3 regions of the Vreelandella sulfidaeris Esulfide1 genome follow, and region 2 is predicted to be linked to each of the others. Evidence: predicted binding sites of a transcription regulator. Region 2 holds the regulator's gene; each other region holds the start of a gene.

Region 1 (9,727 bases), 2.0 Mb from region 2:
CGCTATAGCCTGAATGAGGTGATCGCAACGCTACTGTCGCCAGATAGCGTCAGCCAGCAGGCGCGGGTAATTCTCTGGGAAATACGTATGCCGGTGGCGCTGATGGCACTCGTGGTGGGCGCCAGCCTGTCGGTGGCTGGCGCACAGATGCAAACTATACTGAGCAACCCATTAGCCAGCCCCTTTACCCTGGGAATTTCTGCAGGCGCGAGCTTTGGTGCAGCCCTTGGGCTGGCGTTTGGCGTAGCGATCATTCCTGCCGCCATTGAGTTTGTGGTGCCGATCAATGCCTTTTTAATGGCGATGGTCACCGCGTTTCTTATTCATGCACTAAGCCTTAAGCGCGGCGTCACGGTCGAAACCATTGTGCTGCTCGGTATTGCGATGGTGTTTATCTTTAATTCGCTGATGGCGCTGATTCAGTTTTTTGCCAGCCAGGAAGCCGTCTCAGCAGTCGTGTTCTGGACCATGGGCAGCTTAACTAAAGCGACCTGGCCCAAGTTCTGGATCGCTCTGGGGATACTGACTGCGGTAATGCCACTGCTGGCCCGCCACGGGTGGGCATTAACTGCCGTGCGCCTGGGTGATGCCAAGGCAGAAAGCATGGGTGTCAACCCTCGCGCGCTGCGCTTAGAAGTGTTGGTGCTAGTGTCGCTGCTCGCGGCTATCGCGGTGGCGTTTGTGGGCACGATTGGTTTTATCGGTCTGGTGGGTCCGCATATTGCGCGCATCTTACTGGGCGAAGATCAACGCTTCTTCTTACCCGGCTCGGCCCTATGCGGTGCGCTGATTCTGTCGGTGGGCTCGGTGATTTCCAAAATTATTATCCCGGGCACCATTATTCCCATTGGCATTATTACTTCACTGGTGGGCATCCCCTTCTTCTTATTTCTCGTGCTTAACCACAAGAAGGCCTCATGGTAACTCTAGAATTAAACCGCGTATCGGCGCGTTATGGGCGTCGCGCCATTTTACAAGAGATAACAACGCCTCCCTTTAAGGGCGGGCAAATTGTGGCCTTACTTGGCCCTAACGCTGCCGGGAAATCGACGCTTTTTCGACGTATTTTGGGCCTACTGAAAGGCGAAGGGGAGGTCATTATCAGCGGCACCAGCGTCGAGCGCCCGGTGGCCTATATGCCCCAGGACACCGGCGCCAGAGCGGTACTAACGGTTTATGAGTCAGTGCTATTGGCGCGCATGCAGGGTCGCAGCCTTAAAGTGCAGCCAGAGGATCTGGCCCAGGTTGACCGTGCGCTTGCTGAGCTTTCGATTACCTCACTAGGCGAACGCGACCTCGGCAACCTTAGCGGCGGGCAGCGTCAGCTTGTCAGTGCCGCTCAGGCGCTGGTGCAGGAGCCTGAGATTTTAATGTTGGATGAACCGACCTCAGCGCTCGACCTCAATCGCCAGATCAACCTGTTATCGGTACTGAGACGGCTGGCGGATGAGCGCAACATGCTAATCCTGGTAGCGCTTCATGATTTAGGTCATGCGCTGCGCTTTACCGATGCTTCGATGGTATTGGAAAACGGCCATCTGATTGCCTGCGGCCCCACCGAAGACGTTATTACGCCCGCGCTATTGCATCAGGTTTATAAAGTCACCGCCCGCATTGAGCCGTGCTCGAAGGGCCGACCTCAGCTTATTGTCGAAGAGGCTATCTAGCCATTAGTCTTAGCCCTGAACTTAAGCCGCCGCCCCTCCATCGCCGCTAGCGCTACCCCGCTTAACATCAGCGGTAGCGCCAGCAGAAAGCCACTGGAGACCGGGATACCAAACAGCACCCAATCGGCGATCACAGGCCAGACGAGCGCCACATACTCAAAGGGAGCCAGCCGCGAGACTTCGGCATAGCGAAACGCCAACGTCATGGCAATGTGCCCCGCCCCGCCAAATAACCCTGAAAGCACTAACAGGCCAAACTCGATGTGGCTAAGTGAGGCCCACCCCAGCGGCAACGTCGCAAGCCCAGCCAACGACGACACTAAAATAAAGTAGAACGCGATGGAGCCAGCGGTCTCGGTACGCGAAATGCGTCTAACGGTGAGTAGCGCCCCCGCGGTGAGCAGCGCCCCGAACGTCCCCAATACATAGCCCAGCAGCCGACCATCGCCCGCTTCGGAATTAAGATTGGGGACGACCAGCACCGCCATGCCGGCCAGCGCCAATACAATGGCGCCCGCGCGATAAAACGAGAACCGCTCGCCTAATAGCAACACCCCGCCCAGCGCCATAAAGATCGGCGCCAGCTGGACTAACAGTGTCGCCTCGGCCACCGGCAAGAACGCCACGGCGGAAAACGAGAAGAACATCGCCGCCGCGCCCAGTCCAGAGCGTAATAAATGGCCCAGCGGGCGGCGGGTGGCTAGCGCTTTAGGGAACTCCCGACGAATCATTAAAAAGATAACGATCGGGAACAGCGCAAACAACGAGCGAAAAAACACCGACTGCCCCACCGGCACGTCGTCACTGACAGCTTTAATACACACCAGCATGCCGGTAAACAGGGCACCTGACAGTATCCGAAGCAAAATGCCCTTTGTGGGCTTTTCCTGAAGGTTATCCATTGCGCGCAGCCTTCCCTAAACAGCAAAAACCCCCGGCGAACCGAGGGTTTTTTGAGACAAACAACTAACGTTTAACCATTATCTCAGACTTACGGCTTCATATCTTCAAAGAAGCTCTTCACGCTGTCGAAGAAACCGGTTTTCTTCGGCGAATGGTTGTGGCTATTGCTGCCGTCAAAGCTCTCCTGGAGCTGGCGCAGTAGGTCGCGCTGCTCATCGTTAAGCTTCACCGGTGTTTCCACTACCACCTTGCACAGCAGGTCGCCGGGCATGCCACCACGCACGGGCTTCACACCTTTACCGCGCAGGCGGAACAGCCTGCCGGTTTGCGTTTCCGGTGGAATCTTCAGCTTCACACGGCCATCTAGCGTGGGCACTTCAAGCTCGCCGCCTAGCGCTGCATCCACAAAGTTAATCGGCACATCACACTGCAAGTGCTTGCCGTCACGCTGGAAGATGTGGTGCGGCTTGATGGCCACCTGCACGTATAGATCCCCAGGCGGGCCACCGTTGACGCCGCTTTCACCTTCACCATTTAGGCGAATACGGTCACCGGTATCGACACCCGGCGGAATCTTGACCGACAGCGTGCGCGTCTCACGTACGCGGCCTTCACCATTACACTTATGGCACGGCACTTTGATGTGCTGGCCAGAGCCATGACAGGTCGGACACGTTTGCTGCACGGCGAAGAAGCCTTGCTGCATACGCACTTGACCATGGCCATGACAGGTAGGACACGTCTCTTTAGAAGAGCCCGGCTCAGCGCCACCGCCATCGCAACGGTCACACTCGATATGCCGTGGAACACGGATATCGACTGTGGTACCGGAAACGGCGTTCTCAAGATCCAGCTCTAGGTTATAGCGTAGGTCGGAACCGCGTGCCGGGGCATTGGGCCCACGACGACGGCCACCGCCTCCACCAAAAATATCGCCAAATACATCGCCGAAAATATCACTGAAATCACCAGCACCAGCACCGCCGAAACCACCGCCACCTTGGCCATCAACGCCTGCATGGCCGAACTGGTCATAAGCAGCGCGTTTTTCGCTGTCGCTCAGCACTTCGTAAGCTTCGGACACATCGCGGAATTTTTCCGCTGAGGTGGTATCGTCCGGGTTTCGATCAGGGTGGAATTTTTGCGCCAGACGGCGATAGGCCTTCTTGATCTCTTTCTGATCGGCCCCTTTTTCGACACCCAGGACTTCGTAATAATCGCGCTTGGACATGGGCCCTACGCCTCCTGGTTAGCTACGCACTCAACTGCACATTTAGCTACATATTTATAACTACGCATTTAGCCACGTGCGTCTTGGCCGCGGAAACAGCAACGCGGGAGTAAGCTCCCGCGTCACCGCTTTCCTTGGCAGAAAGAGGTTGTTACTGCTTTTTCTGATCGTCGTTGACTTCTTCGTACTCGGCGTCAACCACGTCGTCTTCTGGCTTGGAGCCGGTGCTCTCGGCACCTTCGCCGCCCTCTTGCTGAGCGGCTTCTGCCTGCTCGGCGTACATCTTCTGAGCCAGCTTTCCAGAGGCTTCGGTCAATGCATCCAGCTTCTTCTGAATGTTATCGACGTCGTCACCCTTAACCGCTTCTTCCAGCTCACTGATAGCGGTCTCAATCGCCTGTTTTTCGTCGTCAGTCGCTTTGTCGCCTGCTTCTTCCAACGTTTTACGTGTGGCGTGAATCATGCCATCGGCTTGGTTACGCAGCTGTACCAGCTCTTCGAACTTTTTGTCTTCTTCGGCGTGCGCTTCGGCATCGCGCACCATCTGCTCGACTTCTTCCTCGGACAAACCGCTAGAGGCCTTGATGACGATAGACTGCTCTTTACCGGTAGCCTTGTCTTTCGCCGATACGTTCAGGATACCGTTGGCATCCAAGTCGAAGGCGACTTCGATCTGAGGCACGCCGCGCGGTGCCGGCGGAATGTCGGCAAGATCAAAACGACCCAGCGACTTGTTCTGCGACACTTGCTTACGTTCACCCTGAACAGCGTGGATGGTCACCGCCGTTTGGTTGTCATCCGCCGTTGAGAAGGTTTGTGTCTTCTTGGTCGGGATGGTGGTGTTCTTCTCGATCAGCGGCGTCATTACACCACCCAGAGTTTCGATGCCCAGGGTAAGCGGGGTAACGTCAAGCAGCAGAACGTCTTTAACGTCGCCACCCAGTACGCCGCCCTGAATCGCTGCACCAACCGCAACCGCTTCGTCCGGGTTAACATCTTTGCGTGCTTCTTTACCGAAGAAGTCAGCGGCTTTCTTCTGCACCATCGGCATGCGTGTCTGGCCACCGACCAGGATCACTTCATCGATTTCAGAAGCGGACAGGCCAGCATCTTTCAGCGCCATTTTGCACGGCTCAAGCGAGCGCTGAACCAGTTCTTCTACCAGCGACTCCAGCTTGGCGCGTGTCACCTTAACGTTAAGGTGTTTCGGGCCAGTGTTGTCGGCAGTGATATAAGGCAGGTTCACGTCGGTCTGCTGAGCGCTAGAAAGCTCAATTTTGGCTTTCTCTGCGGCTTCTTTCAGACGCTGCATGGCCAGGTTGTCGCCGGACAGATCAATACCGCTGTCAGACTTGAACTGGTCGACCAAGTAGTTGATCAATGCCAAGTCGAAATCTTCGCCACCCAGGAAGGTGTCACCGTTGGTGGCCAACACTTCAAACTGGGTTTCGCCGTCAACATCGGCAATTTCGATGATCGAGATATCGAAGGTACCGCCACCCAGGTCATAAACCGCGATGGTTTTGTCGCCGCGCGATTTGTCCATACCGTAAGCCAGTGCGGCAGCGGTCGGCTCATTGATGATGCGCTTAACGTCTAGACCGGCGATGCGGCCGGCGTCTTTCGTTGCCTGGCGCTGGCTGTCGTTGAAGTAGGCCGGCACAGTGATGACCGCTTCGGTGACTGTTTCACCCAAGTAGTCTTCGGCGGTCTTCTTCATTTTCTTCAGCACTTCCGCGCTAACCTGCGGCGGTGCCATTTTTTTGCCTTTTACTTCAACCCAGGCATCACCGTTATCGGCTTCGGTGATCTTGTACGGCACCATCTTAATGTCTTTCTGAACAACGTCGTCTTTAAAGCGACGGCCAATCAGACGCTTGATAGCATACAAGGTGTTTTCTGGGTTAGTGACGGCTTGGCGCTTGGCCGCCTGACCGACCAGCGTTTCACCATCATCTGTATACGCGATGATAGAAGGTGTCGTACGGCCACCCTCGGCATTTTCGATAACTTTAGCACTGTCACCATCGAGCACAGCCACACAAGAGTTAGTGGTGCCCAGGTCAATACCAATTATACGTCCCATAGCAATACCTCGAATTCGATTGTTACAAAACTGAAAATTAAGTTTTAGAACTGATTTTTTAAAACTCAGTTGCGGGTTTCCCCGCGGGGTTGCCCTTTATTTGGGGGCCGCCGCTGACATTTCAAGGGCTTTTTTTCACTCCCTGTGCAGCCAATGGCTCAATTGGCTTTTTGGCTGACCACTACCATGGCCGGGCGCACTAGGCGTCCATTGAGCAAATAGCCCTTCTGCATAACATCCATCACGGTATTCGGATCAAGGTCTGGGTTAGGTACCATGGTCATTGCTTCGTGCACCTGCGGATCGAAAGGCTCGCCGTGAGGCTCGATGCTTTCGACGCCGAATTTATTGAGCACATCCAGCTGCATTTTCAACGTCATGGAAACGCCTTCACGGTGAACCTCGGAGGCGCCCTCTTCCATTGTCTCAAGTGCTTTTTCCAGGCTATCCACCACCGGCAGTAGCTCTTTCACAAACTTCTCAAGCGCGAACTTGCGCGCTTTCTCAGCTTCCTGCTCGGCACGGCGACGCACGTTTTGTGCTTCCGCGGCGGCGCGCAGGGCTTGATCCTTGGCGTCGGCCAAGCTCTGCTCTAACTCGCCTACTTGGGCAGCCAGCATTTCCGCCTCAGGGTTGTCGACGTTGCCTTCTAACGGCTCCTCATCATTGATCAACCCTTCAAGCTCGCCTTCCATCAAGCGCTCTTCGGCCACTTTCTCAGCCGCTTGTTCAGCGCCCTCGGCTTCATGCTCGTGGCGGGCCAACTCATCATCCATTGGTGTTTGCGGTTCTTTCGCCATGTTGTGCTCCTAAATAACAAGTAGTGCGCTACCACGCGGGCTGCGCGCAAAGAAGTAAGCCGTTAGCTACTCGCTTTTATTGATCATGCACGCTATATGGGGGCCATAAATTCCATCTCAAGAGGTGCATTGAAGTGAGTTATTAACTACTGTATAAATCAACAACTATTGGATAAGTACCCAGCTCCTATGCTGTTCCGCCTTGGGAGGCGCCATGCTTACTCAGCTCGCTATTCAAGACTTCGCTATTGTTGATCATTTAGAACTCGATTTATCCGGCGGCATGACGGCCATTACCGGGGAGACCGGGGCAGGCAAATCCATCCTGCTAGGCGCCCTCGGGTTATGCCTGGGTGAGCGTGCCGATGCGGGCAGCGTCCGTCATGGACGTGAGCGCACGGACCTCTCTGCACGTTTCGACATCCAGCACCTGCCCGCTGCCGTCGAGTGGCTTTCGGCCCGCGAACTGCCGGCGGAAGAATGCCTGCTGCGCCGTGTCGTCACTGCCAATGGTCGCTCCAAAGCATGGATTAATGGCCACCCTGCGACTATCTCGGATCTCAAATCTCTCGGCGAGCAGCTGATTCAAATTCATGGCCAGCATGCCCACCACGCCTTAATGCGCGAAGAGACCCATCTTGCGCTGCTGGATGATTACGCAGGCCTGAACGATGCCACTACACAATTAGCCGAAACGTTCCGCGAGTGGCGTAATGCCCGCCGTCAGCTAAAGAAGCTAAGCGAAGAAGGCAGCGAAGTTGAGGCCAAACGGCAGTTGCTGCGCTACCAAGTGGAAGAGCTGGATCAGCTCGGCTTAGCAGAAGGCGAATTAGCCACACTAGAGGAAGAGCAACATACGCTCGCCCATGCGGAAGAGACCTTACGCGAGACTCAGTTTGCCGCTGACTGCTGCGCCAGCGATGAAGGGGGTGCATTGTCATTACTGAATCAGGCCTTCACTCATTTAAGCGCACTGCCGGGCAGTGACAAAGGCACCTTGGCGAATACACTGGCTATGCTGAGCGATGCTCGCATTCAAGTGGAAGAGGCTGCCAGCGAACTCAATCGCCTCGCCAGCACGACCGAATTAGACCCTGAAAGGCTAGCGTGGGTTGAAGAGAGAATGGCCGACGTACATCGAATTGCTCGCAAACATCATGTTGCCCCTGAAGAGCTATGCGCCCTACATGCCAATTTGCAACGCGAAGTTGCGCAGTTAGAAGAAGGTGGCAATGATCTGGAAGCTCTCAGTGCACGGGTCGTTGAGCTACGCGAAAGCTACCGCCAAGAGGCGAAAAAGCTCAGCGAGAGCCGCCAAAAAGCCGCGCTTCGCTTGGGTAAAGAGGTACAGCAACAGTTGGGCTTTTTAGCGATGGGTAAAGCGCGTTTCGAAGTGGAGGTCACCGCGAAAGAGGCGCCGAGCCCTGAAGGTCTTGATCGTGTGCAGTTCTTAATTAGCGCCAACCCCGGCCAGCCCGCAAGGCCGTTAACCAAAGTGGCTTCCGGCGGCGAGTTGTCGCGGATCAGCCTAGCGATTCAAGTCGTCGCAGCAACCCATTCGACGGTGCCTAGCTTAGTATTTGACGAAGTGGATGTGGGCATATCCGGCGCCACTGCCGAAATTGTAGGTCAATTGCTACGTAAGCTAGGTGAAAATGGTCAGGTGATGACCGTGACCCACCTACCCCAAGTAGCGGCACAGGCGCATCAGCACCTGCATATTGAGAAACAGGCCAAACGCGATACAACACTGACCCAAATGGCGCTACTCGACGAACAGGGCCGCATCAGCGAACTGGCACGTATGCTGGGAGGTGTGACGCTGTCTGATCAAACCCTCGCCCACGCACGCGAAATGCTGCACGCTAGCCAGCGCCCGCCACATTGATAAGCGAGAACTGCGATATCGCAGTTACATCAACACAACTATATCCAGCACAATTATATCCAGCACAACAAAACGCCCCTGCCTACTTGGCGAATTCCATTAATAGCGAATTTGCCAAGTAGACCAGGGACGCTTATACGTCTTATCCACGGCTACTGTGTCGACCCACGAACATTATTTTCTATTCGTCGGCCCGCTGTCTTGGCGCGTCACATCTGATCCACGGGGACGCACATAAAGCACCAGCGCATGATCCACTAGTTCGTAGCCATGCTCTTCAGCGATCTCTTGCTGACGACGCTCGATGATTTCATCGACAAACTCGATGATCTCACCGCTTTCAAGGCACACCATGTGGTCATGGTGATCCTCTTGGGTCATCTCAAAAACTGCATGGCCACCGTCAAAATTATGACGAATAACCAAACCCGCTGACTCAAACTGAGTCAATACGCGGTATACAGTCGCCAGGCCAACATCTTCGCCCGCATCAATCAGTGTTTTGTACACTTCTTCCGCGCTAAGGTGGTGCTGACCCGAAACATTTTCGAGAATCTGAAGTATCTTGACGCGCGGCAGGGTCACTTTTAGACCGGCTTTGCGCAATTCATGGTTCTGATCGGCCATGGTCGCTCTTCGCAGTAACAGGTTAGGTCGGGTATGATCAACCGAAACCACGATAGTGAAGAATAGGCCCAAATGCAAAAATTGACTCGAATCATCACGCTCTCCGTTGCCCTGACCGTTGTTAGTGGCTGCAGCTACGTTGGCGTGTACAAGCGCGACATTCCCCAAGGCAACCTAGTGACACAGGAGATGGTCAGCCAACTTCAGCCCGGCATGACTCGGGAGCAGGTCACTTATGTGATGGGTAGGCCGCTGCTAGAAGCGCCTTTTGATGCCAGTCAATGGGACTATGTGTTCCGTTTAGACAAAGCGTATGGCGGTGTAGAGCAACGCCGCGTCACGCTCACCTTCGACCCTCAGGGCCGTTTGGCGAACATTGAGCAAGAAGGTGATTTCTCCGAAGATTTGCCGCTTGAGGGTGAGAGCAGCATGGGGCCAGCAACGGAAGGCGTTGATCCCATGGATGCATTACCAGAAGAGAGCACCCAGACGCCGATACCACCAAGTGCGCAGCCCGTGTCACAG
Region 2 (9,727 bases):
GTACATAAAACTCATCGGGGTTAACCGCGCCCTGCACCACGGTTTCACCCAACCCCCAAGAGCCAGTGACAAAAACGGCATCTTTAAAACCAGATTCCGTGTCCAGAGTAAACATAACGCCGGCCGCGCCGGTCTCTGAGCGCACCATTTTTTGCACGCCTGCCGACAAGGCGACATTTTCGTGGGCGTAGCCCCGGTGTACTCGGTAAGAGATTGCACGATCATTAAACAGCGAGGCAAAAACTTCGTGCACTGCGCGTTTGATGTTGTCGAAGCCTTCGATATTCAGGAAGGTCTCCTGCTGTCCCGCGAAGGAGGCGTCGGGGAGATCTTCCGCGGTGGCTGAGCTGCGCACGGCTACTTTCAGTTGCGGGTGCTGTTGTTGAAGTTGGCCATACGCTTCACGCAAGGCTGCTTCAAACGTGGGGGGAAGCGGGGTATCGATAACCCATTGGCGAATGTTGCGCCCTGCTTCGGCCAAGGCTTTCACATCATCTACATCCAGACGAGCAAGAGTAGCGTTGATACGTTCATTTAGCCCTTCATGGGAGAGAAATTCGCGATAAGCGTGGGCAGTGGTGGCAAAGCCGCCAGGAACCGTCACTCCAGCACCTGAAAGATTGGAAATCATTTCACCCAGCGAGGCATTTTTGCCACCCACGCGTTCGACGTCCGACATGCCCAACTGATCGAACCACAGAATATACTCTTCCACGTAACCCCCTCGCTCATAGACACCGGCACAGCCGCTGACATAGTTACCAAAACCATGCATAGTCGATAAGACCATGGGCCATGGATAATTAATCAAGACACCCTAGCACCACGCCCCACTATTCGCCATTGGTCTAATAGCGAAGAGAGTGGAGGATTTTTACAACAGTAGGGCTTTTTGGGCTGGTTATGTAGTCAGGTGCGAGCGCCTTTCATCAAATGTGTATCGCGCTGACGAAGTTGCCGCAGTAAATTGCTATGCCACGTTGTGCTGGCAAAAGGCTCGGCCCACAATAGACGCATTCATCATCACTGGATTTTGTCATGAAACGTACGGCTTTTTTTATTTCAGATGGCACCGGCATCACGGCGGAAAGTTTAGGGCGCAGCCTACTGGCCCAGTTCAGCGATGTCGAAATCGACATGCAGACCAAGCCCTATATCGATACGCTGGAAAAAGCTCAGGCGTTAGCAGCGATCATTGAATCAACGGCCGACCGCGACGGGCATCGTCCTATTATCATTGACACCATTGTCGACCAGCAGATTCGCGACGTCATTCGTCAGGCATCCGGTTTCAAAGTCGATATTTTTTCGACTTTCCTAGAGCCTTTAGAACAGGAGCTGGACACTCACTCTTCCTACAGCGTGGGGCGTACTCATTCGATTGGTAGTGATGACGTTTATATGGACCGTATTCACTCCGTTCACTTCGCGCTTGATAACGATGACGGCGCCCGCACCCATCAATATGATAAAGCAGATATCATCCTGGTGGGCGTCTCACGCTGCGGCAAAACACCCACCTCGCTCTATTTGGCACTACAGTTTGGCATTCGAGCAGCCAACTATCCGCTGACGGAAGATGATCTAGATGAAGACGGAATGCTGAAGCTGCCCAAGGCACTTGTGCCTCATCGTCAAAAACTGTTTGGCTTAACGATTGATGCACGGCGCTTGTCGGCGATTCGCAATGAAAGACGCCCCAATAGCCGCTACAGTTCGATGGATCAATGCCTTCAAGAAGTGGAACAGGCTGAATCGCTTTACCGCACCATGCATATTCCCTTTATCGATGCGACACGCTTTTCGGTGGAGGAGATCTCTACGCGAATGATTGCCGAGACCGGTTTAGCGAGGCGCTTTTCGCCCCGCTAATACGATAAGTCACTGGGTGATTACATGCCTTTCGGCGCAAAAATACCCGGTGCGTTGCGCCAGTAACCTTTGTAATCCATACCAAAGCCGAACACATAACGATCGGCGACTTTCAAGCTGCAATAGTCGGCTTTCAAACCGGGCACTGCTTTGCGATCGTGTTGCTTATCGACCAATACAGCCGTGGTGACACTGGCGGCTTGGGCTTCTTCACAGTAAGCCAAAATGGCCGCCAGTGTCGCGCCTTCGTCCAAGATATCGTCAACGATTACCACATGGCGGCCTGCCATGGGTACTTCTGGGGAAACACGCCAAAAAAGCTCACCTCCACGGAGTTCATTGCGGTAACGGGTGGCATGTAGATAGTCCACTTCCAGCGGGAAGCCTAACCGGGTGAGCAAATGCCCTGTCGTAATCAAGCCGCCATTCATCACACAATAAAAAACCGGCAGTTTATCGCCTAAATCACGAGTGATTGCTTCCGCCATGCGATCAAGAGCCAGTTCTACCTCTTGTTGTGAAATTAAACAGTCGGCGTTATCCATCAACTCACGCATTGAGTCTAGCGACTCTAACGCCTCTTTATCCAACTTTGACATCTACCAACTCCAGGGCGGGTTATAAACTTTATTTGCTGCAACAGTGGTTAAATAGCGCTGGGTTTTGACTGGTTCGCCAGCGCTTCCAGCTTAGCGTGAGCACGACGCCAACGGCCCAGTGCACTCAGCGCGTCTAAATCAGGGCGCGCACGACTATAGCGCAGTTTAGCGGGACGTTTGGTCTCAATGCCCTGGCACGCCAGCATCACTTCTAGCGCGGCAGCACGATCATTACATACCAACAGCATATCGCAGCCTGCCGCTAGCGCCGCCTGAGCGCGCGCTTTAGGATCGCCCGCTTCGTGGGCGCCCGCCATGCTTAAGTCATCGGAAAACACACAGCCTTTGAACCCCAGCGATTCGCGCAACATACCGAGCCAACTAGGTGAAAATCCTGCTGGGCGCTTATCGAAAGCACTGTAAATCACATGCGCAGGCATCACGCCTTCTAGCTGTGTGGCTAGCTGGGCAAAGGGTATCAGGTCATGCCGTTTAATATCCTCTAGCGGACGGTCATCCACCGGCAGTGCGATGTGAGAGTCTGCGGCTACCCCACCATGGCCAGGGAAGTGCTTACCCACCGCCGCCATACCTGCATCGTGTAGGCCCTGAATAAACGCGCTGCCCAATTGCGCTACGTGTTGGGGATCACTGCTAAAACTGCGATCACCAATAACACTTGAGACACCGCTTTCAACATCCAGTACGGGAGCAAAACTTAAGTCCAACCCGCAGGCGGCCATTTCCATTCCCAATAACCACCCAGCATCTTTTGCTAACGCCAAGCCATCCTCGGGATTGTCGCGATAGCGCTCGCCAATGCGCGCCATGGCAGGAAGACGGGTCAACCCTTCTTTAATACGCTGAACGCGTCCGCCCTCTTGATCGACTGCCAGCAGTAAATCAGCACGCACACGGCGAATATCGCTGCAGAGTTGGCGAACCTGATAGCCATTCTCGACATTACGGGCAAATAAAATAACGCCCCCTACCGTCGGTTCAAGTAGTAAGCGCTTTTCTGCAGCCGTCAATTTAGGGCCTTCAAGGTCCAGCATGACCGGGCCTAACGGTTGAGTCATCGTGATAGGTCCATTAAAAGGGGCGATGATTCTAGACGATCGTCTAGCAGAGTCAAAATCTGAGACACATTAACGGTTGTTGCTGTCAGTCACAGCCTGGTTCGTCAAAACACTGCCGACCGCCATGCAACCAAACCGGGGTACCCGGCACTGCTAACGAAAAGATAGTCAGCAAATCACTGTTACGTAAACGGATACAGCCATGGGAAGCAGCAACACCCATCGGCTGATCAGGTGGCGTACCGTGCAGGTAGATATAGCGCCGTTGAGAGTCTACCTGGCCTCCGCGGTTCACTCCCCTTTCTAACCCGCAAAGCCACAAAATACGGGTTAAAATCCAGTCACGTCCTGGATGACTCTCGTCTAGCGCAGGTGAAAATACCTCACCATTCCAGCGTCGGCCCCGAAAAACGGCATTCTCCGGTCTATCAGCACCAATAGCGGCTCGTACATAGTGCCAACCATGGGGTGTTTTACCACTCCCATTTTGCTCTCCATTACCGGCGGCACCGGAAGAGATCGCGTATTCATGAAGCACTTTCGCGCCCCGCCAGCAGCGCAGTAGCTGTTGACTGGTATCAATCTCCAACCAGATGTTTTCAGTTGGAGGTAGCTCAGCTAGCTTGGGCGTTCGCATGTTTTCCTTCTTCGAGGGCAGGAGGTAACGGTGCATTCATGGCAGCAACTACCACCGGACGCAACCGCCTTACTAAATCCCGCACAGTGACCTGCTCGTGATAATCCTTTTCCGCGATATCTCGCAATGCATCGAGTCCTGACAGAGTAAATATCACGGTACCAAGCATAAAGTGTAGTCGCCAAAAGCGTTCCGCGTCAGGCAGGTCTGGTGTCGCCTGACGCACAAGCTCCGTGAAACGGGCAAACACATCGCCATACTCTTGCTGAATATGGCGTCGAAGATGCCCTTGTGCTTGGCTGTAGGCCAGTCCTAGTAAGCGCATGAATACTTTGAGACTATTGCGTTCAGCCGGCACAGCCAGGACGGTTGTTGCCATTGTTTCGAGTAACGTTTCAAGCGGCACAACGTGCCCTTTATGCTGGGCTTCAAGCTCATCAAGCGCGGTGTGAAAACGCACTGTAAAAGGATCTAGATAGCGAGAAAACACAGCCTGTATTAAGGCTTTCTTAGAGCCAAAATGGTAGTTCACGGCTGCTAAGTTGACGCGCGCTTTGCTAGTGATGTTGCGCAGCGAGGTTTCAGCAAAACCACGCTCTGCAAACAGCACTTCAGCGGTATCGAGTATACGGGTCACCGTATCAGACTGAGCCATAGCGCTCTCCAGGGAAACAAGTGTTTAAAACATAGCAAAATACTATTCTATAAACTTGGCAGGCTCAACGCTTGATTTACTAATGAAATATGGCGTCTTGTATAAGCAAAAACTTAGTTTAAAACGATGACTAAAATTGCCCGCGTAGAGAAAATGAGGATTGACAGGCCATATACTGGACAGAGGAACATACTGTATACTTAAACACTTATCGATTAATTCGACGTTTATCTTGTTACTGTCAATTCACTATCAATTTACAAATTATGGAGTCTGGTATGTCGCGTCCGCTAACCGCTCGTCAACAGCATGTTTTTGATTTTATCGTTAAGACCATGGGCGAATTTGGCTACCCTCCTACGCGCGCCGAGATTGCTAAAGCGCTTGGCTTCCGTTCTCCTAATGCGGCTGAAGAACACCTGCGCGCACTTGAGCGCAAGGGGGTTATTCGCATTATCCGCAATACCTCTCGCGGCATCCGCCTGCCCAACCAAGAGCCCCAAGAAGCCCTGGATAGTGCCACCACAACCGTACCCTCCAATGTAGAGCCGCTGCCCACAGGGCTACCGGTGATTGGAGAAGTGGCGGCAGGCAGCCCTATACTGGCCGCCGAGCATATTGATCGCTACTGCCCATTACCACCAGAATACTTCACCCCAAAAGCTGACTACCTACTGCGTGTACGTGGTTTATCAATGAAAGATATCGGCATCTTAGAAGGTGACTTGTTGGCAGTTCACCGCACCGAGCGGGTACGTGATGGACAGATCGTGGTGGCTCGTCTTGAGGATGAAGTGACCGTTAAACGCTTCAAACGCCAGGGGCATCAGGTAACCCTGTTTGCAGAAAATTCCGACTTTGCGCCAATCGAAATAGATCTGCGCTTCCAGTCACTCGATATCGAAGGCGTCGGCGTCGGTGTCATTCGCGGTGGTAACGGGCAGGCGCTCGGCTAAAACAGGCGTTACTGCAGGTCGATATAGCGGTGGTCATTGAAAGTGGCCACCCAATCAGGATGGTAAACTAGCAGAATACTAAGCAACATGCCGGTTAGTAACGCCTCGGATGGCATTAATAGCGGTAGGAAGCGCGCATACTCCTGAGCCAAATAGACAGCATCAGGATCAGTACCCGCGACGACTATCAGCAACACTGCAGCTAACCCTCCTCCCAGCGTTGCCAATGCAGAGCCGAAAAAGCCGCAGACAAAAAGAAATACCATCAGGTTATCCGGTAGGCGCCGATCTACCAACCGCCATACCGTGCCAATGATCGCAGCAGGCACTATTCCGGTGACAAGAATATTAGCTCCCAGCAGCATCCACTCATTGCGACCGATCAATACCATAGCAATATTGATAAGTACGTTACTGATCAGCGCTAGGGGCGCCTTAAACACAAGTGTTAGCAATACCGTAAAGACCAGGTGCAACGTTAGCCAATCAACCGCCTGAGCACGCAGTTGCCACATCAACACCACCGCCAGCGTCGCGCCTAGCCAACGGTGCTGAAGCGCGACGTCTCCCCTCAAGGCCTGCCACGGCCGCCGACTAATTACCCAAGCAACAACTCCTAACGAGAGGAGCGAGGTAAGCAGCAGCATCCAGGGCGCTAATACACTTTGCGCAAATGACATGGTGGCCTCTCGGTTCAATAACTATTAACTAAACACCACAGTTTTGTTGCCATGGACCAGTACCCGATCCTCTAAATGCCACCGCAATCCCCGAGCGAGCACCGCTTTCTCCACATCACGGCCGAAGCGTACTAAATCGGTGGGCGTATGACAGTGGCTAACGCGATGAATATCCTGTTCGATGATAGGACCTGCGTCGAGTTCCTCCGTTACGTAGTGGCAGGTAGCTCCAATCAGTTTAACTCCCCGCTGGTAAGCCTGGTGATAAGGCTTAGCGCCAGCGAACGAGGGTAAGAAACTGTGATGAATATTAATTACTCGCCCCGCATAACGCGTGCATAATTCAGGTGGCAAAATTTGCATATAACGCGCCAACACGATGCAATCAGCACGCGCATTGTCAATTTCAACCTGTACCTTCGCAAACGACGCCTGTTTGTTTTCAGGATCAACCGGAACATGATGGTAGGGAATGCCATACCATTCAGTCAGTGAACGCATATCGTCATGGTTAGAAATAACACCGACAATATCGCAATCCAGCTCACCCGCTTGCCAGCGATAAAGCAGATCTACCAAGCAGTGCGACTCTCGCGACACCATTAGCACCACTCGCCGTCGCTTCTGGGTATCGACCAGTGACCACTGCATATTGAATTCGCTGGCCACCGGTTCAAATGCAACACGTAACGCTTCTATCGACATGCCCACGGAATCCGCCAATATTTCGTAACGCATAAAAAAACAGCCAGTTTCTAAATCTGAATGCTGACTTGCTTCAGTGATGGACCCACCCTGCTGGGCAATAAAACTCGATACTCGCGCAACAATACCCACCCGATCAGGACAGGACACAACTAAACGATAATAATGAGACATGTGAGCTACTCTTGACCTGCTTCTAAGGTAATTATTACAAACCAGCGGCTTAGGATGTTAACCAGACTGCATAGTGTATCGGAAGGCCATGGATGATTGTTAGCCGCCCCTGCCTTCCCGTATAGTTAAGGCACTACTTTTTAGGCTTTTCATAACTAATGCATTCACCACGCGTTCAAATTCGTCCCCGTCGTCGTCCGCCGCTGCGCATGCTGCCGCTGGGGGGATGCGGTGAGATTGGTATGAATCTAACGCTATACGGCTATGACGATCACTGGATTGCCGTTGACTGCGGCATGATGATTCGCCAAGACCTCCCCGACTCGCCGCTCCAGGTGCCCAATGTTGATACACCGAAGGCACTGGGCATCGTGCCGAAAGCACTGTTTATCACTCATGGACATGAAGATCACATTGGCGCTGTTGCTTGGCTATGGCCGCTGTGGAACTGTCCCATTTATGCCACCCCGCTTGCGGCAGGGCTGTTACGGCTTAAATTTGCTGAACATCAACTCAGCAGCGCCGCTATCCAGGTCATCGAACCGGGCGAGGCGTTAGAAAGTGGCCCGTTCACGCTGCGCTATTTACTTTTAACGCATTCAATTCCCGAAAGCTGTGCGCTGATGATGATGGCCGGTGGCTATCGCATTTTACATACCGGTGACTGGAAACTCGATCCCGAGCCACTCATTGGCATGCCGATGAACGCAGCCCAATTCAAAGCGCTTGCCCCCATTGATTTAGTCGTGGGCGACTCCACCAACGCCCCTATGCCTGGTCACTCTGGCAGTGAAGGGGATGTTGCTCGAGCACTCACAAAGACCCTCAGCAACTGCCAGGGCCGTGTGGTAGTTTCTTGTTTTGCTAGCAACCTTGCCCGAGTGCTTGCAATAGGACGCGCAGCCCAACAGTCTGGTCGCCGTATTAGCTTAATGGGCCGCTCTATGGAGCGCATGGTCAGTGTCGCCCGCGGGCTTGGCTATATGGATGATTTACCGCCGCTGGTACCCAATCATGACCTTGGGTATTTACCCCCCAATGAAGTAGTGATTATTGCTACCGGCAGCCAGGGCGAACCCCGCGCCGCGCTACAGCGTCTTGCTCAGGGACGTCATCCTTTTGTCGATCTTCAACCAGGCGATAACGTCATATTTTCGGCTAAAGCTATTCCAGGCAACGAGCGTCCTATTGAGCAACTCAAAAAGCGCTTAACGCATCTAGGTGTCAGTATCTATGACGAGTTCAATCACCCTGAGCTGCACGCCACCGGACATCCCGCTCAAGACGAGCTCATTAAGCTTTATCAGTGGGTTAGGCCAAAACATCTTATGCCTGTGCATGGCGAAGCCCGCCATCAGCAGGCTCATCAGTCGATTGCTGGCCAGCTAGGCATTAGTGCTCCGTTGACACCCGTCAACGGCGATCTAATCTGCTTTGATAGTCATGGATTACGCTGCGAAGCACGATACCCACAGCCGCCCTGTATTGTCAGCCAAAACAGTGTAGTGCCTCATCCCGGCTTGGAAGTGAGCGACGCCAGTACGACTCGCCATGGCAGCTTGTACCTGGCACTGCCAGTAACAGCCACAGCCACAGGCTGGGCGCGTATCGGTCGTTTGATGCTGGACGCATCAGGTGCTAGCCCGCTGGATGAAGATAGCTTTAGCGACTGGCTAGATGATCAGCTTGATGAAATTGCTGCTGATACGCTTGCCGATCTGCGCCATGCGTTACAGCCTCGCCTAATTCACTGGCTAGCAGAACATATGCAGCACCTGCCCGGCGTGCACCTACAAATTATGGCCGCAGAAATGCCTGAGCTCTCCAGTCGTTAGGCCCAGCGCGCCGCGTCCTGCTGGTCGGAATGCCGCTCTTTAACCCAGTACTCGCCTTGAGTAGAGTGCTCTTTTTTCCAGAAAGGCGCCTGGGTTTTTAGGAAGTCCATTATAAAATCGCAGGCTTCAAACGCTTCACGGCGATGGGCGCTGGCAACCAGTACGCGCACAATCGGGTCGCCCGGCCCAAGATAACCCACCCGGTGGATAATACGCACTGCCTGTAACGACCAGCGCTGCCATGCCTGTTCACCTATGTCGGTCAGGGTGCGCTCGGTCATTCCTGGATAGTGCTCTAGCGTTAATCCTGTCACGTCAGGTGTTTCGTTAAAATCACGCACCAATCCGGTAAAACTCACCACTGCGCCAACATCACTGCGTCCTGCTAGCGCATCGTCATACCCATAACTCATCGAGAAAGGCGCTGCTTGAATCGCCACCTTAATATCCATCTTAGTATTCACACTCAGCCCCCTGTGACCGGTGGAAAAAACGCCACCTCATCATCGTCGGTCACTAGTGCATCATCGTTTGC
Region 3 (9,727 bases), 1.1 Mb from region 2:
ACAAACATCCACTTGCTCAAAGGCGTACCGCTCGCTGTCACTGAACTCAACCAAGCTTTCTAAGTTGCCAGCATAGGTTAGTTTATCAAGGTTAATCACTTCGTCTGAGGTGTTGGTAATAATATGCCTGATGACTGCTGAACCTATAAACCCAGCACCGCCTGTAATAAGAAACTTCATTTTTACACCTATTCAACTCAGACTAAGTAGCAATAGCCAACATTTAGATTAATATTATTTAAATTTAAAAAATTAACTTAAAGAAAAAGTACGCTATTTACTTTCCGCGTCTAAACTTTCACGGACTCTGCAAACAAGTTCAGCAAAGAATGCCATCATAATCCCCGCTATGCCGCCAAATACCAATGCCAAAATCATAATTAAACTGCGGCCGGTACCAGCAGGTTCAAGGCTTTGCACTGACACCTGCACAACCTCACCTTCGCTTAACTGAGTGAGATCTTGCCGTATATCGGCCAAGCGTTCCGTGTAGCTAGCGGCCAGTTCACTTCCCCATTCGGTACTGGTCTGCGCGACGGACTCCAAAGTAGCTTCAGTGTTCTGTAATTGTTGCTCAAGGGCGGCCTGCTGCCTCTCAAGACGATCACCTTGCTCTTCCATCATGCGAGATAGCAATGCTTCATGCATCTGAGCTACCAATTCATGATTGTGCGTACTCGCTTCCGAATACAAACGGACAAGCAAAGTGTCGCTAGGATTATCTGCAGTCACTTCAAAGGGTAGACTCTCCAATCCTGCCGACTCCCTGAGTTTACGCGTCTCTGATCCAATATAGAGGCTATTAACCTTAGCCAATACGGAAGCTGGTGTTTCCAGGGCACGTCCGGGCGCCTCTTCTACCACCTGATAAATTGAGACGTATTCATAGGAGCGCTCTGTTAGCAGCACATAGGCCAATGCACCAAGCACAATGACAAGAAAGACTAACACCATGGCTTTCCAGCGTTTGACCAGAATCTTAGCAAGATCAACCAAGGAAATTTCGTCGTTTGAAGGGTAGCGCTGCGGCTCATGAGGAGGAGATTGATTCATGCTATTTCGCCAGTAAGGGGTAATCAAAATAAAGGCACGCTACCGCCCGGGGATATTCCGGACGCCTTCCCGTGCCCTTTTTAGGTATATGCCTCATGCTTTAATTTAGCTAGTCAGCTAATTATTTGTGCATGCTGCAGTTGTCAATTGATCGATATGATACATTTTCTTAATGATAGGCACTACGTGAACAAGTGCTAGGTTCTTTGTTGTCGTGGGTGATACTTTGTAGATGACCAATCGCCCAACAAGCTGGCCTCCTATAAAGGCTTGGAGTCCACCCTTTTTTAGCACTGCTTTCCAGCGGCTATCGCGCTGCCCTCACAAAAATACAATAAGGGTTGAGCCGACCTTCTTGCTAATTGCAGATTAGCGTCTAAAGGTTGTGGGCGGTAGCGGTGACCACTTCTGAATCACATCAAATTTTTAACTCTACCGCGCCTATGAGCAGGGTATAAATAGCGGAGACTCTCATAACTCTGCTTCTTAAAAACCTTTCAGGCACGCTACCGCCCGGGGATTTTTCTGGACATTCCCCGGGCCCTAGCCTTAATTAGCATTTGGCGCACAGGCGGCGCCTTTTACTGCATGGCTTACTGCGTTCGGTCACTGCGATTTTAATAGAATGCCCATTGGCCGCACGGTTAATGATGCTCTTGGTTTAGCTCATCCCAACGCAAGGAGGGACATGTACCTTTACGACAGCTAAGCCAGCGCAGAACGCGCGCAATGGTACCTTATCCAGTGTAAGCGGGGCGAGTCTTTCTGCCCCTCTACCTGGTCGGAAAGCCAAGGTTACGCTGCCCTCCACCCGCTCCAATTCAGCACAAACGGCGTAGCAGGCCATCAGCAGGTGAAGCCTCCAATATGTACTTACAGTAGCCGTAAAAGACAAAGCCGCCGAAGAGTGTGGTCTTCAGCGGCTCTATCGAACGCTGGGCTAGCTACTTATAGCAGGCGTCGCTTATTTATACACAGGCAGACGCGCGCAAACCTCAGCTACTTTATCCAGCACCTGGGCTTCAATAGCGCTGGTGTCTTCGCCTTTGGCCAGTACGTCGAGAATGTCGCAGATCCAACCAGCGAGTTGGGTACACTCTTCTTCACCGAAGCCGCGCGTGGTTACCGCCGGGGTGCCGATGCGCAGGCCAGAGGTGACGAACGGGCTTTGCGGGTCGTTAGGCACGGCGTTCTTGTTCACGGTGATGTGGGCACGGCCTAGCGCCGCATCGGCATCTTTACCGGTGACGCCCTGTTTGATCAGTGAGAGTAGGAAGAGGTGGTCTTCGGTGCCGCCGGAAACGATGTCGTAACCGCGTTCGATAAACACCTTGGCCATTGCCTGGGCATTTTTGACTACCTGCTGCTGGTAGGTTTTGAACTCGGGCGCCATGGCTTCTTTGAAGCACACTGCTTTAGCCGCGATCACGTGCATCAACGGGCCGCCCTGGCCGCCGGGGAATACGGCTGACTGAAGCTTCTTCTCGATATCGGCGTCGTTTTCGGCGGAGAGAATTACGCCACTACGCGGGCCGCGCAGGGTTTTGTGCGTGGTGGAGGTGACTACGTGGGCATGGGGCAAGGGGCTTGGGTAAACACCTGCCGCAACTAAGCCTGAGACGTGGGCCATATCGACCAGTAAGTAAGCGCCCACTTCGTCAGCGATCTCGCGGAACTTGGCCCAATCGACGATTTGTGAATAGGCTGAGAAACCGGCGATGATCATTTTGGGCTTGTGCTCACGGGCAAGCTGGGCCACTTGTTCGTAATCGATCAGCTCTTGGTCATTCAGGCCGTACTGGATGGCATTGTAGTGCTTGCCCGAAAAGCTCGGCTTGGCGCCGTGGGTCAGGTGGCCACCGGCATCCAGGCTCATGCCTAGAATGGTGTCGCCTGGCTTGACCAATGCCTGGAAAACGGCGCTGTTGGCTTGCGAGCCGGAGTGCGGCTGTACGTTTACGTAGGTCGCGCCGAACAGCTCTTTAGCGTAATCGATCGCCAGGTTTTCAGCGATATCGACAAATTCACAGCCGCCGTAGTAACGCTTACCGGGGTAGCCTTCAGCGTATTTATTGGTCAGCTGGCTGCCCTGGGCTTCCAGTACGCGGGGGCTGGCGTAGTTTTCAGAAGCAATCAGTTCGATGTGGGCTTCCTGGCGCGCCACCTCTTTCTGCATGGCATCAAACAGCACATCATCGAATCCGGCAATTGTCATATCGCGGCTGAACATCGGCGGGCACCTCGTAACGAGAAAGGGTCATCATGGGAGAAGCGAGGCCGCTATCATAACGCAGCCTGAGGCGACTTTCATCGCATCCGCGTCAGGTCGTGCATGAGCGTGCTTCATGTTGAGCCAGCCATTAAATGCTGACCGAGTGGACAGTCATCACAGAAGATTAGTTACCTTTAACTCGCAACCCATTTGCATTTTCTTTCCTGTTAAAAAATACTGTATATTCATACAATACTTTAAACATCAGGATACCGACAATGCCGGGCCAACTATCTCACTTTACCCCCGCCTTGCCGTTAAGCGCCCAGCCGTTGCCGCATTTAACTTTTTTAGGCCGCGCGGGTTTTAGCGGTTTTCCTTCGCCTGCGCAGGATTACGAGCCGTGCACGCTGGATCTCAATACCCGGCTGGTCAAAAACCCCACCGAGACGTTTTATGTCACCGCCACCGGCGACAGCATGGAAGGCTGGGGTATTTTTGAGGGTGATTTACTCATCGTTGACCGTGGTATTGAGCCGCGCCTGGGCCATATTTTGGTCGCGATGCTGGAAGGCGAAGCGCTGATTAAACGCTACGCACTTTACCAGGGCACCCCACATCTATGTTCAACCCATCCGCACTACCCGCCCGTTCCTCTTGAGGGCAGCGACTGCCAATTATGGGGTGTGGTGCGTGCCGTGGTGCACGAGTACTTACGTTGAGCTAAGGAAGAGTGATGATCGGATTAGTCGACGCCAATAATTTTTATGTCAGCTGCGAGCGCGTTTTTCAGCCCCACCTGGAAGGCCGGCCCGTCGGCGTTATGTCGAATAATGATGGTTGCGTCATCGCGCGCTCAGCCGAATTGAAAGCGCTGGACATTCCCATGGGCACGCCAGCTTTCAAGCTTGAAGGGCTGCGCCAGCGCGGCGAGATCCATCTGCTCTCCTCTAACTATGAGCTTTACGGCGATATGTCGGCACGGCTAGCCCAATTGTTGCGTGACGCCTGCCCAGAGATCGCCCCCTACTCGATTGATGAAATGTTCGTCTACTTAGAAGGGTTAACGGCAGAGCAATGTGAGGCGCTGGGGCGGCAGTTGCGCCAGCGTATTCGCCGCCACCTAGGCTTACCGGTCTGTGTCGGGCTGGCCCCGACCCATACGCTCGCTAAGCTGGCCAACCACCTTGCCAAGCAAGACCCCCACTACGAAGGCGTTTGCCTGCTGAATGGACAAGACCACACCACCGAGGCACTGCTAAAACGCACCCCGGTGGGCAGTGTATGGGGCGTTGGTCGTCGGCTGGCCGAGCGCTTAGCCATCGGCGGCGTCAACACCGCCTGGGATTTACGTGAAAGTGATGAAAAGCTGCTGCGCAAGCGCTTCTCGGTGGTGTTGGCACGCACAGCGCTTGAACTGCGCGGCATCCCCTGCCTGGAGATGAACGCGTTGGATCAACCGCGCCAGCGCATTATGACCTCTCGCTCATTCGGCCAAATGACGGGCGCTTTTACAGAAGTGCATAACGCGCTGCGTCGTCACGCCCAGCGTAGCGCTGAAAAACTGCGCGAACAGCGCAGCCTGGCCCGGGCGGTAATGGTATTTCTTAAAACCAACCGCCATCGCCGTGACCAACCGCAATATTTTCCGCAAGCGCTCATCGCCCTGCCCTCACCTAGCGACGACACCCGAGTGATTCTTGACGCGGTACGCCAGGGGCTTGAGCAGATTCACCGCCCCCGCTATCGGTTTATGAAGGCGGGCGTGATGTTGCTCGATTTAGTGGACGCTGAGCAGTATCAGCTTTCGCTGCTACATCCGCCCACCCGTGATCGCCATCCGTTTTTGATGGCCACGGTCGACCAAATCAATCAGCGCATGGGGCAAGGCACGATCAGTTTTGGTATGACGGATGCCCCAGCGGCTTGGCAGTTACGTTGCGCCCACCGCTCTGACCGCTTTACCACGCGCTGGGATGAGCTGATGAAAGTGGGCACTCACCCCGGCGCGCTGGCCGCCGCCGAGGCGAAGGAAAAGACAAAGCAGCGCGAGCAACAAACCCTAGCCAGTGCGAAGCGCAGAGCGCAGCCGCGGGCTTAGGGTTTCACCCAGCGCCACCATCGCCACCAAAATTGCCAACAGCCACGGCCAATGCGCTGCAAATGAAACTTGATAGACGCCCAGCGCATCGACAAAAATCACCACAATGCCGAGCGGGCTAACGTAGCGCACCATGGTTAGCCATAGTGCATAGGGCAGCGGCGCAAGCCCTAGTTCATCGCGGAAAGTATCGCTCTTCAATACAAAGCCCGCCAACACCACCATGCCCAGGCCACCCAGCGGCATCATCCAGCGTGATGTCAGGTAATCCAGCCAGTCGAAAAAGGTTTTGCCTGCCAGCGTCCAGTCAGCGCCCAGATTAAACGACAACATCGCCAGGGTACTGATTAACCACAGCACAATACCCGTACTCCACGAGGCCGCCGGACGCGAGAGGCCTTTGTTATCACACAGCCAGGAAACCGTGGCTTCGACCATGGAAATTGCCGAGGTCAACGCCGCCATAGAAAGCATTAAGAAAAACAGGCTGCCGAACAGCGTGCCCAGCGGCATCGCCTGGAAGGCCAGCGGCAGGCTCATAAAGATCAAGCCGGGGCCTTCGCCGGGGTTCATACCGTTGGCAAAAATGACCGGAAAGATCGCCAGGCCCGCCATGAGCGCTACCACCGTATCCGCCACGGCAACACTCACCGTGGTGCGGCCAATCGAGGCACCTTTGGGCAGGTAGCTGCCGTAAGTAAGAATCGCCCCAGAGGCGAGAGAGAGCGTAAAGAAGGCGTGGCCAAGCGCTGCCAGCAGGCCTTCGCTGGAAAGGCTGCCCGCGTTAAACGAAAACAGGAAGCTGACCGCATCGCCAAAGCCGCCGGAGAACATGCCAAAGCCAATCAGCACCACGAGCATGATCACCAAGCCCGGCATCATCCAGCTCACGCTTTTCTCAATGCCCTTCTGTACGCCTTTGCCGACAATCAGCATGGTCAGCAGCGTGACTAACGTACTCCAGAAACCCAGCGTCAGTGGGTTGGCGTTATTGGCGCCAAACACTGCGGCCATATCATCGACGCTGCTGCCCGCGAGGCCACCCGTTAGCATTTTCCACAGATAAGAAAACGACCAGCCCGCCACGACGACGTAAAATGACAGGACCATAAAGCCGCAGAGCATGGCCATCCAGCCGACCAGCGACCACGCCGATGCGCGGCCAGACTCATTAACCACACGGCGAATGGCATCCACCGGGCTGCCCTGCCCACGCCGCCCAAAGGCGATTTCGGTCATCATTACCGGTACACCCACGGCAAAAATGCAGGCCAGGTAGACCAGCACGAAGGCACCACCGCCGAACTCCCCGGTGATATAGGGGAATTTCCAGATATTGCCCAGCCCAACCGCTGAACCTGTTGCCGCTAATATAAACCCCCAGCGGCCTAGCCACTGAGTGCGAGGTTGCCCAGACGTGGTCATTTGCCCAGTTATCCTGTCAGAAAAAGGGGCTCATGCTAGAGGATTTCGCGAGCAATGCCCACTAAGTCCCCATTAGCTCCCACTCCTTAGGCATAGACAGTGGCTTTAGCGGCGGCATCCAAACGCTGGGCGGTTTGGTCCACGCGACGTAAACAGGCCAGTAGTACGGCGCCGAGCGTTACAAAGCCGCCTGCCAGCCAAAGCCCAACACCGTAATGGCCGGAGGCTTCGGCCAACATGCCCGTTAGCGCCGGGGCGCAGATTTGCGCGGCACCGTAGGCCAGGGTCATCTGCCCCATTAGCCGCGCGGGGCTTGCCGGATAAAGCCTGCCGGCCATCGTCAACACTAAGCTGACACAGCCAAGAAAGGTGCCGCCGTAAAGCACGGCGCTTAGCAGCACGATCGCCGCATTGGCTGTGATGGCAGGCAGCACGATGCCCACCACTTGAATACCCATGGCGATAATCAATGCACCCAAATAGCCCACCCGGCGGGCGACTAAATCCCACAGCATTACCGCAGGCGCGGCGGCTAATCCGGCCAGGGCGAAGGTCCAATTGCCCATTCCCGCCAGCAGCGGCTCACGCTCGACAATCGCCACCAGAAAGGTAGCGCTAATCACATAGCCGTAGCCGGCGCAAAAATAAGCAGCCAGCATCCAGCGCATAAAGGTGCGGGTGGGTGGCATCGCCGCTTGAGCATTTGCCGTGTTCGCCCCCACCACCGGTTTTTCCGGGCGCGGCAGCCACCGCCAGGCAGGCACCAGCAGTACCACCCCCAGCAGGCTAAAGCCCCACCACTGAGTCTGCCAGCTAAACGATAGCTGCAGCATCATTTCAACCGCGACCGCTGCGACAATCATGCCCAACCCCACGCCGGCAAAATGAATGCCTAACTCGCCGCGTTGACGATGTTGGAGTAACCAGTGAAGGATTAGGCCGGAGGCCAGGAGCATGGAAGCACTGCTGGAAAGACCGGCCAGAAAACGCAGCCCCGCCCACAACCAGAAGTGTTCAGTGAGCGCCATGCCCGCGGTGGTGAGTACCGCCAGCACGAGCCCACAGCGAAATAGCGTATCTTTGATGTAAACACTGCGAATAGAAGCGGCCAATACAGCGCCCAACATATAACCGGCGTAGTTGAGCGCCGCCAACCAGCCGCCATCGGCGTCACCCATCCAGGTTTGCTGCTGCATCACCGGCAGTAACGGCGTATAGGCAAAGCGGGCGATACCCACACACAATATCTGGCTAAAAACGCCCGCCAATAGCACTCTAAAGCGCTGGGAACCTAGCGTTGCTGCGGGCATCGGGCTGCTCCTTAAACACTGCTTTTATTATATTAGCTAACGCTATATTGATTAGCGCGCATACAATTTCATGCATAGTAAGGTGTTTTGGACAGCGCGTCATGACCACCTAGGTCGGGGGGCTAGGCTTGAGCGGCCGGGCTAAAGAGTTACCTCCAGGCTTAATAGCAAGAACGAGAGCGTTTTGCCATGGCCATCCAAATTGAGTGCGCCGTTAACGCCGCCTTGCAGCACATCATCGATCACGAAGTTCATGCCCGCCAAGTTAGGCAAGGGATAACACCGCACCCGGCTGGCGCCACGGTGGGCAAACAGCGCCAGCACTCGCTCTTCGGTGACCTGCTCCAGCAAGGTGGCATAGTGATCCGCGTCATAGGCAAACAGCGCCACGTTTAGCCGCTCGCCTTTATCACCCGCACGGGCGTGGGCGAGTTGATGAAGTGAAACCGACGTGAGCGGACGCGCTGCGGTCGGGGTGTGTTCAACTTGCCGCATAGCGTTCGCTCCTGTGGGTATTCTGAGCCGACGGCTCAAACAGTGTGGCATGGGCATGAATGTCGCTGCGCTTTACCAGGTACGAAGCGGTAAACACCCGCCGCTGGAACTGACGACGCACACCGCCGCCCCCGGCAGGCCCGGCACAATAAAGCGCCAAAAGCTCTTGGGTGGCACGCGCCACCCAGCGTCGCTCGCTGTGTTCGGCCGCTAGCCGCAGCCGGTAATCACCGCTGGTGGAAGGCGCGGTGCTTTGCTGAAGCTCGCCGCTATCGCTATCGAATACGCTGGCCAGGCCGATGATATCCAAGCGGGTTCGCAGCTCAGCGGGGGCACGGAACACCAGCCTCTCGCGCAGTACCTGTGCGGCAAGTTGCGCCCGTGCCAGCGCGTTGGGCCCGGCGTAAGAAATTTCCGCCTCGCCCTGCCAACCCCCTTCGTAGCACACAGTGGTCTTTAACCGTTCCGGCGCGGGCTTGCCGCGAATGCCGGTAACCGACACTCGATTAGGCGCCAGTTGGCGTACTTCAGCATGGGTGAGATCCACGGTGACATCCGGCGTCAGGTAATTAGCCGGGTCATGGACTTCATAGAGCAACTGCTCTTTCACTGTTTGTTCGGTGACACAGCCGCCGGTATTGGCGGGCTTAGTAATGATCAGGCTGCCATCCTGCTCTACTTCGATGATCGGATAGCCCACCGTAGCGAGGCCAGGCACGTCTTTAAAGCCTGGATCGGCAAAATAGCCGCCGCTCACCTGGGCGCCACATTCGGCCAAGTGCCCGGCCATCATGCCGCAGGCCAAGCGGTCCCAATCGTCCCATCGCCAATCAAAATGGTGCATTAGCGGGGCTAAAAACAGTGCTGGGTCCGCAACACGCCCGGTGACTACCACGTCGGCCTGCATGGCTAACGCCTCAGCCAGTGCCTTGGCGCCCAAATAGACATTGGCGGAAATCAAGGCGTCATCGCTGGGCATCTCTAGCCGTTCGGCTTCCCATCGCTGTAGATCCAGGCTGTGCAGTTGCTGGCGGATATCATCACCATGCACCTGGGCAATGCGCACATCGGCACGGCCCAGTTGGGCGGCCAACTCCGCAATCACCTGGCAGGCGCCACTGGGGTTGGCGG

What was found. The regulator LexA, encoded in region 2, represses DNA repair genes until DNA is damaged. The targets are predictions, from matches to a motif close to TACTGTNTANNTANACAGTA.
Region 1: the regulator LexA is predicted to act here: its motif matches at 6,835-6,854, upstream of recN (DNA repair protein RecN).
Region 3: the regulator LexA is predicted to act here: its motif matches at 3,501-3,520, upstream of ACW44H_RS05600 (LexA family protein).

The regions. Positions count from the first base shown of each region.
Region 1 covers NZ_CM133364.1:309,915-319,641, reverse strand. Annotated here, with positions in the region: gene ACW44H_RS01555 (FecCD family ABC transporter permease) at 1-924, shown strand, start outside; gene ACW44H_RS01550 (ABC transporter ATP-binding protein) at 918-1,667, shown strand; gene ACW44H_RS01545 (DMT family transporter) at 1,664-2,569, opposite strand; gene dnaJ (molecular chaperone DnaJ) at 2,659-3,801, opposite strand; gene dnaK (molecular chaperone DnaK) at 3,953-5,887, opposite strand; gene grpE (nucleotide exchange factor GrpE) at 6,046-6,687, opposite strand; gene recN (DNA repair protein RecN) at 6,902-8,575, shown strand; gene fur (ferric iron uptake transcriptional regulator) at 8,750-9,202, opposite strand; gene ACW44H_RS01515 (outer membrane protein assembly factor BamE) at 9,275-9,727, shown strand, end outside.
Region 2 covers NZ_CM133364.1:2,284,719-2,294,445, forward strand. Annotated here, with positions in the region: gene ppsA (phosphoenolpyruvate synthase) at 1-715, opposite strand, end outside; gene ppsR (posphoenolpyruvate synthetase regulatory kinase/phosphorylase PpsR) at 1,039-1,872, shown strand; gene ACW44H_RS10675 (hypoxanthine-guanine phosphoribosyltransferase) at 1,893-2,471, opposite strand; gene nagZ (beta-N-acetylhexosaminidase) at 2,519-3,550, opposite strand; gene ACW44H_RS10685 (L,D-transpeptidase family protein) at 3,636-4,187, opposite strand; gene ACW44H_RS10690 (TetR/AcrR family transcriptional regulator) at 4,165-4,842, opposite strand; gene lexA (transcriptional repressor LexA) at 5,121-5,798, shown strand; gene ACW44H_RS10700 (energy-coupling factor ABC transporter permease) at 5,807-6,478, opposite strand; gene purU (formyltetrahydrofolate deformylase) at 6,503-7,357, opposite strand; gene ACW44H_RS10710 (ribonuclease J) at 7,600-9,192, shown strand; gene moaE (molybdopterin synthase catalytic subunit MoaE) at 9,189-9,644, opposite strand; gene moaC (cyclic pyranopterin monophosphate synthase MoaC) at 9,659-9,727, opposite strand, start outside.
Region 3 covers NZ_CM133364.1:1,195,018-1,204,744, reverse strand. Annotated here, with positions in the region: gene rfbB (dTDP-glucose 4,6-dehydratase) at 1-180, opposite strand, end outside; gene ACW44H_RS05610 (Wzz/FepE/Etk N-terminal domain-containing protein) at 274-1,053, opposite strand; gene glyA (serine hydroxymethyltransferase) at 2,018-3,283, opposite strand; gene ACW44H_RS05600 (LexA family protein) at 3,544-3,987, shown strand; gene ACW44H_RS05595 (Y-family DNA polymerase) at 4,002-5,366, shown strand; gene ACW44H_RS05590 (sodium-dependent transporter) at 5,328-6,791, opposite strand; gene ACW44H_RS05585 (YbfB/YjiJ family MFS transporter) at 6,878-8,101, opposite strand; gene ACW44H_RS05580 (AtuA-related protein) at 8,243-8,596, opposite strand; gene ACW44H_RS05575 (acyclic terpene utilization AtuA family protein) at 8,583-9,727, opposite strand, start outside.